One region of the Novosphingobium aeonii genome, then DNA from elsewhere that is predicted to be linked to it. Evidence: predicted binding sites of a transcription regulator. Region 1 holds the regulator's gene; the other holds the start of a gene.
What was found. The regulator LexA, encoded in region 1, represses DNA repair genes until DNA is damaged. The targets are predictions, from matches to a motif close to GTTCCNCNCTTGTTCT.
Positions count from the first base shown of each region.

Region 1 (3,415 bases):
GGAGAGGCACCCGAACCTAGCCACCGCCATATCCGGCGCTGCGGCATGGACTTTGTGGAAGGCCGCGAACTTCTCGCCGCCGGTACTTTGATCGGCCCGGCGCAAGCCGCGCTCGGCATTGCCGCCGGCCATCGCCACCTGCCCGTCCGACGGATTCCGCGGGTAACCGTCATAGATAGCGGCGACGAACTCTCGACCGACCCTGAGTTCTGCGCCAACCATCAAGTTCCTGCCAGCAACGGCGTCATGCTGGTTGCCATGGCCCGCTCTCTTCCGGTGGATGCGAACCGGATAGGCCCCGTGGCCGACAAGCTCGATGACCTCATCGCCGCCTTCGAACAGGCGAGCGATTCTGACGTCATCGTGACCAGCGGGGGTGCCTCGGTCGGCGATCACGATCTTGTCCGCCCGGCCCTCGAAGCATGGGGCGCACAGCTGGACTTCTGGCGCGTGGCCATCAAGCCGGGCAAGCCCCTGCTCGTGGCGACCCGCCAGCGCGCTACCGGGCCGCAAATTATCATCGGATTACCGGGGAATCCGGTATCCAGCCTTGTGACAGCCTATCAGTTTCTCCTGCCTGTCCTGCGGGCCCTGTTGGGGGCTTCACGGCCAATCCCACAGCCGGTTGCAACCCGGCTTTCGGCCCCCCTGCCCGCTGCGGGCAACCGCCGGGAGTTTTTGCGCGGTTACTGGAACGGCGAGACGGTCTGCGCGAACCCGCTTCAGGACAGCGGCGCTCTGGCATCGCTCGCGGCAAGCAATGTACTGATCGATCGCCCCATTGGCGCGCCGGCCGCGAATGCAGGAGATGTTGTTGAAGTGTTCTTGCTCCAAAATGGCGGTATTGCTTGACGATACCGGATTCGTTGCATAATTGTTCCCTCATTGTTCGCAGGCAAATCGCCGGACGAGACAGGGCCATGGGCCGCAGAACGAAGAGGCAACGCAGATGTTGACGCGCAAGCAGCACGAATTGCTCCGGTTCATTCAGGTCCGGCTTGAGGAAAGCGGCATCTCGCCCAGCTTCGAGGAAATGAAGGAAGCGCTGGACCTCAAGTCCAAGTCCGGCGTTCACCGCCTGATTTCCGCCTTGGAGGAACGGGGTTTCATTCGCCGCCTCCCCAATCGCGCTCGCGCTCTCGAAGTCCTGCGCCAGCCTGAGGATGCAACGTCCAAACCTGCAAGATCGACTCCGGCGGCGAACAGCAACGATACTGCAGCGCCTGTCCGCGCACCCCAGATCGCACCTGCCCCCGCGAACGATGTCATCGAAATCCCACTCCACGGCCGCATCGCCGCCGGCGTGCCGATCGAGGCCTTCGAAGGACAGTCCATGCTCCCGGTTCCCGCAGCGCTGCTTGGTTCGGGCGAACACTATGCGCTCGAGGTTTCGGGTGATTCGATGATAGACGCGGGCATCCTCGACGGCGATTTCGCCTTGGTGAAGCGCACCAATACCGCTCGCGACGGTGAAATTGTCGTCGCTCTCGTGCGAGGGGCTGAAGCCACGCTCAAGTATCTGCGCCGCGAAGCCGGAATGGTGCGCCTTGACCCTGCCAATGCCGCTTACGAACCGCAGATTTATGGGCCTGACGAAGTCGAGGTTCAGGGCAAACTGGCCGGACTGCTACGCCGCTATCACTGATGCGGCTCAAGCGTGAGACGATGTCCGGTTGTTCCGCCGTCTCGCCGCCGCGTTATTACCGGGCCTTGGCGATGACGCCATAAGAAAGCGGCGGCGAACGCCACCACCCATGATCACCTTGCGCATCTGCCACTGAATGTACCGTGCGGCGCTTCAGGTCGATCGCCACGCCGCCCGTCTTGCTCAGCATGTTGCGATCCGCCTTCAGCCAGATTGGCTGACAACTTCGCGGCAGACGTCGGCCCGCAATTACGAGATAGGCGCGCTGGCAGGCCCGAGCCAAAGTGTCTTCCGGCACGATATCCCGGCCCCTGGCGATCAGTATGTGGCGCGCCTTCCCGCCACGTTCCAGCATCAACGCACAGAAATCCGGGTTGCATCGCACGCCCGGCCAGTCTGCAATCAAGACGGGTTTTGACTGAACTCCCGCTACTTCCATCAGATTGTCCAAAACGTAATCGCTCGAGCTGTCGCGCAGCATGACAAGGCGCCTCCCCGGACCGTCAATCAAAGCAACTTGGCGGCCATCTCCCGAAACGACGATGTCCGGCGGGGTCAGCAGGAGCAGGCCGATAAAGCCGCTGGCGACTGGAAGCAGACCCCAGAGCCTGGCTTTTCCGTGCCAAAGCCCCAGCCAAAGTCCTCCAGTCACGAAAAGTAGAAACTGCCATCCGCCCATCGTCGGCGCCATGCTCACCGCACCGGGCCGCGAGGCGATGAACCGTGCCAGACCGATCAGCAGATCGATGGCTACTCCAGCAAGCCACCAGACCGGCGATCCGGCCCCAACGATATCGAAAAGCAGCGCCGCGCCGACCAGGGGCATGACAAGAAAGGTCGTGAGCGGGATGGCAACCACATTGGCGATCGATCCATAGAGTCCGGCGCGGTGAAAATGATAAAGTCCGATCGGCATCAGCGCGAGTTCGATGGCTACGCCCGTGACGAGGATCAGGGATAGGCTGCGCAGCGCCTTGAAAGGCAATGCTTCGTCACGGGCCGAGAACCAATGCCGGATGGGCACCGCATTGCCTAACGCGATCAGCACGACAACGGCGGCAAAGCTCATCTGGAAGCTAGCGCCCACAATCGATTCGGGCCAGATCAGAAGGACGATGAAGGCGGCCGCCGCAAGCAATCGCATCGACAGCGCCTCACGCCCCATCGCCAATGCGGCAAGTACCAGTAGCGCGCTCACGCAGGAGCGTATGGTCGGCACCTGCGATCCGCTCAGCAAAGTGTAACCAACGCCCGCCAATGCCCCGCTAGCCGACGCAAGGACAGGCAATCGCACCCGCAACGCCAGCGCGGGAGATAACGCCAGCAGGCGCAGCGCGAGGATATAGACCGCACCGACAACTGCGCTGACATGCAGGCCGCTGATCGAGAGCAGATGCGCAAGTCCGGCATCGCGCATCGCCTGGGCCTCTGCCTTGCCGATCCCGCCCATGTCCCCTGTGACGAGCGCCGAGGCGATCCCGCCGGCGGATCCTTCAAGGCTTGCAGCGATATGACGGGACAGCCGCATTCGCTGCTCGCCAAGCCAGTCGTCACCCGCTCCGGGGGAAAGCACCTCCACAGGGGAAAGCACGGCGCCGGTTGCGGATATCCCGGCGAACCAAGCCGCCCTGGCGAAATCGTAGGCGCCAGGCAGCATCGGAGGTGCCGGAGGCATCAATCTCCCGCGGAATCGGATGATAGCGCCGGTTGAAAGTGCCGGAGACCGCGCCGATGCGGGCAAGTTCACGCGAAACTTGATCGGCCTGCCGG
Region 1 is NZ_CP176832.1:2,411,972-2,415,386, forward strand. Features, by position in the region: gene ACLIMP_RS11705 (molybdopterin molybdotransferase MoeA) at 1-852, shown strand, start outside; gene lexA (transcriptional repressor LexA) at 950-1,645, shown strand; gene ACLIMP_RS11715 (ComEC/Rec2 family competence protein) at 1,701-3,415, opposite strand, start outside.

Region 2 (3,415 bases), on a different replicon from region 1:
CGGCAGGCAGTTCCCCGCCCGCAAGGACATAGCCGCCTCGGTCCGCCCGTGCTTCGAGGGGGACGTCCACCGTCTGCCCCGAAGGCGCGGTGAGGGTAACTTTCATCTCCCGCGCATAAGCGGTCGAATAGATCAGCGGCGCCCCTTCCACCGGCAGCAGCGTGCCCTGCGCGCCGCCGGCCTGAACCGCGCAGACCGGATCGTTGGCGCTCGTGCGCAGGCGGGGCGGGCTACCGGATTCGATGGCCGGCATGGCGATCACCATGACCGATTTGGGCTTTTCAAACGAAGGCGCGGTGTTCAGCAGCAGGCCTGTACGGTCGCCCTTGCGCACGCTCAGCGTCGGCAGGTAGCTGAACTGCGGATTGGAAAAGGCGCCGAATATCTTCGCGATATCCCGCGCCACCCCGATATAGGCGCTGTAATAGCCATAGCCCGCTTCGCGCGTGGCGCTCAACTGCAGGGCAAGGTCCGTCGGTGCGCCGGTCAGCGTTTCCGCCACCGAACTGGTGTGGACGTCCGCCAACACCAGCGTTTCCCGGTTTTCGAGCAGGCATGACGCCTGAAGCTCGATCACTTTCGAGAGGCATTCCTCGTTCAGCTTCATCGACAGGCTGCGCGCCAGCGTCGGTGCCACGCTGCGCAGGAACTCGGGGTGATAATTGTCCTGCGCCCGGATCGCCGCCATGAAGGCATCGAGGCGGGAATGGTCGAGCGAGGCCTGGTTGAGGTCCTGCGTGGCGCGGACGAATTCGCCCGGCTTGCCGCGCACGGCATCCACCAGCGTCCCTTCCGCGCCGCCTGTATCGGGGACCAGGAACATGACCATCTGGCGCGCATTCTTCGGCACCGTCAGCGCCAGCGCCTTGTTCTTTTCCTTGTCCCTCCAGGTCTCGGCGATCTTGATCCAGTCCTTGGGCGGCGGATTGGTCGCGCCGCGCAGGAAAGCGGACACCATCAGGAATTTCGCGCCCTGATCCTCCGGCAGGTCCGCATGGATCGACAGCATGTCCCCCTCGGCAAGGCTGGGCACTTGCGCAATGGGCAGCGTTTCCTTGCCGCGCGTCACCTGGATACGCAGGCCGGGGCCGTTCAGTTCGAACGGCGCGGGATCGGCGGCGACCGCCGTGGACGAGGCCAGCATCGCGGCCATCGGCAGGGCCAGAGCCCCCGCATTGAGAGCCCATGAAGTGAGACGCGAAGGGCGTGCGCGGTTCTTCCCGGCAATGGGCAATGGCATTTTCCTGTTATCCGGCATCAAATTACGTCGCCCTTCCCCGCCTTTCCCACAACAGCGCCCTCCCGCCAAGCACGCGAAGGCCCATCGCCTCGTCGCAAAAACGAACATAAAGGGAACATTTCGTTTGAAAAGCCCTTCGGCATGGGACAGGCTCCGGCTGCAAGAGCTGCGCTTACGCTTAGCTGAACGCATGAGGAAAAGGTCTGGTTCAATGCCCCCGCTCGATATCGCCGAAAAGCTGACGATCCTCGCGGATGCGGCGAAATACGATGCGTCGTGCTCCTCTTCGGGCGTCAGGAAGCGGGATTCGCGTGGCGGCAAGGGGATCGGCTCCACGCTGGAAGGCGGCGGCATCTGCCATGCCTATGCGCCGGACGGGCGCTGCATCAGCCTGCTCAAGATACTGCTGACCAACAGCTGCATCTTCGATTGCCACTACTGCATCAACCGCAAGTCCTCCAACGTGCGCCGCGCCCGCTTCACCGCGAAGGAAGTGGTGGACCTCACGCTCGACTTCTACCGCCGCAACTATATCGAGGGGCTGTTCCTATCCTCGGGCATCATCCACACGCCCGACTATACGATGGAGCAGATCGTCGAAGTGGCCCGCTCCCTGCGGGAAGACCACGATTTTCGCGGCTACATCCACCTCAAGACCATTCCCGACGCCGACCCCGAACTCGTGGCGCGGGCCGGGCTCCATGCCGATCGGGTATCGATCAACGTGGAACTGCCGACCGCCGGCGGCCTCCAGCGCCTCGCACCCGAAAAGTCGCAGGCGCGGATCGAAGGTGCGATGGGGACCATGCGCTCGGCGATCGAGGAGGGAGCCGACGCCAGTCGGCGGTTCCGCTCCGCCCCCACCTTTGCGCCCGCCGGACAATCGACCCAGATGATCGTCGGCGCCGACGCCGCGACCGACCGCGACATCGTGTCCCGCGCCGCCGCGCTCTACGACCGTTTCGATCTCAGGCGCGTCTATTACTCCGCCTTCAGCCCGATCCCGGACGCCAGCGTCGTCCTGCCGCTCCAGCGCCCGCCGCTGATGCGCGAACACCGGCTCTACCAGTCGGACTGGCTCATGCGGTTCTACCAGTACACGCCGCAGGAAGTCGGCGCGGCGGTCGATCCGGCCACGGGGATGCTCCCGCTGGACATCGATCCCAAGCTGGCCTGGGCGCTACGCTTTCGCGATCGTTTCCCGGTGGACGTCAACCGCGCCCCGCGCGAACTGCTGCTGCGCATCCCCGGCCTCGGGGTGAAGGCGGTGGATGCCATCGTCTCGGCGCGCCGCTGGCGGACCCTGCGACTGGACGACGTGGCGCGCATGACCGTTTCGGTGAAGAAGCTGCGGCCGTTCATCGTCACGGCAGACTGGCGGCCCACCGGGCTGATCGACAGGGCCGACCTTCGCGCGCTCGTCGCTCCGCCCGCCACGCAGCTGGAACTGTTCGCGGCCTGACCATGCGGATGGTACGCCTTGATGCCGAAGATGACTTCGATGGCTGGCGCGCCGCCGCCCGCATGCTCGCGGCAGAGCGCATAGCCGCGAACGAGGTACTCTGGCAGATCGGCGACCGGCCGGTGGACCTGTTCGGGGGAGAGCCGATTGCCGTGGACGCCGCGCAGGCGCCGCCGATGCGGGTTTCCAGGGCGTTCTTCGATCTTGCGCGTGATGCGGCGCTTCACAGCGAGCCCGAGCGTTTCGCGCTGCTCTATGCCCTGTTGCTGCGCCTGCTGGACCAGCCGCACCTGCTGCAGGACCGTGCCGACCGGCCCCTGCGCCGCCTGGAGGGTCTCGCGCAGAACGTGCGGCGCGACATCCACAAGATGCATGCCTTCCTCCGCTTCCGCGAACTGCCGGATGGAGACGGCACGCGGTTCGTCGCCTGGTACGAGCCCGAGCACCACATATTGCGTCGCAATGCCGCCTTTTTCGTGGAACGCTTCACCAACATGCGCTGGTCGATCCTGACCCCGCGGGGTGCGCTCCACTGGGATGGCGCCCTGCTGACCGAGGGACCTCCTGCACAGCGCGGCGACGCACCTGGCGACGATCCGGTGGAAGGGGTCTGGAAGGCCTATTACAGCGCCATCTTCAATCCGGCGCGGGTCATGCCGCGCGCCATGCTCAAGGAAATGCCGCGCAAGTACTGGCGAAACATGCCCGAGACC
Region 2 is NZ_CP176833.1:2,060,934-2,064,348, forward strand. Features, by position in the region: gene ACLIMP_RS24405 (hypothetical protein) at 1-1,153, opposite strand, end outside; gene ACLIMP_RS24410 (putative DNA modification/repair radical SAM protein) at 1,452-2,702, shown strand; gene ACLIMP_RS24415 (UdgX family uracil-DNA binding protein) at 2,705-3,415, shown strand, end outside.
Region 2: the regulator LexA is predicted to act here: its motif matches at 1,342-1,357, upstream of ACLIMP_RS24410 (putative DNA modification/repair radical SAM protein).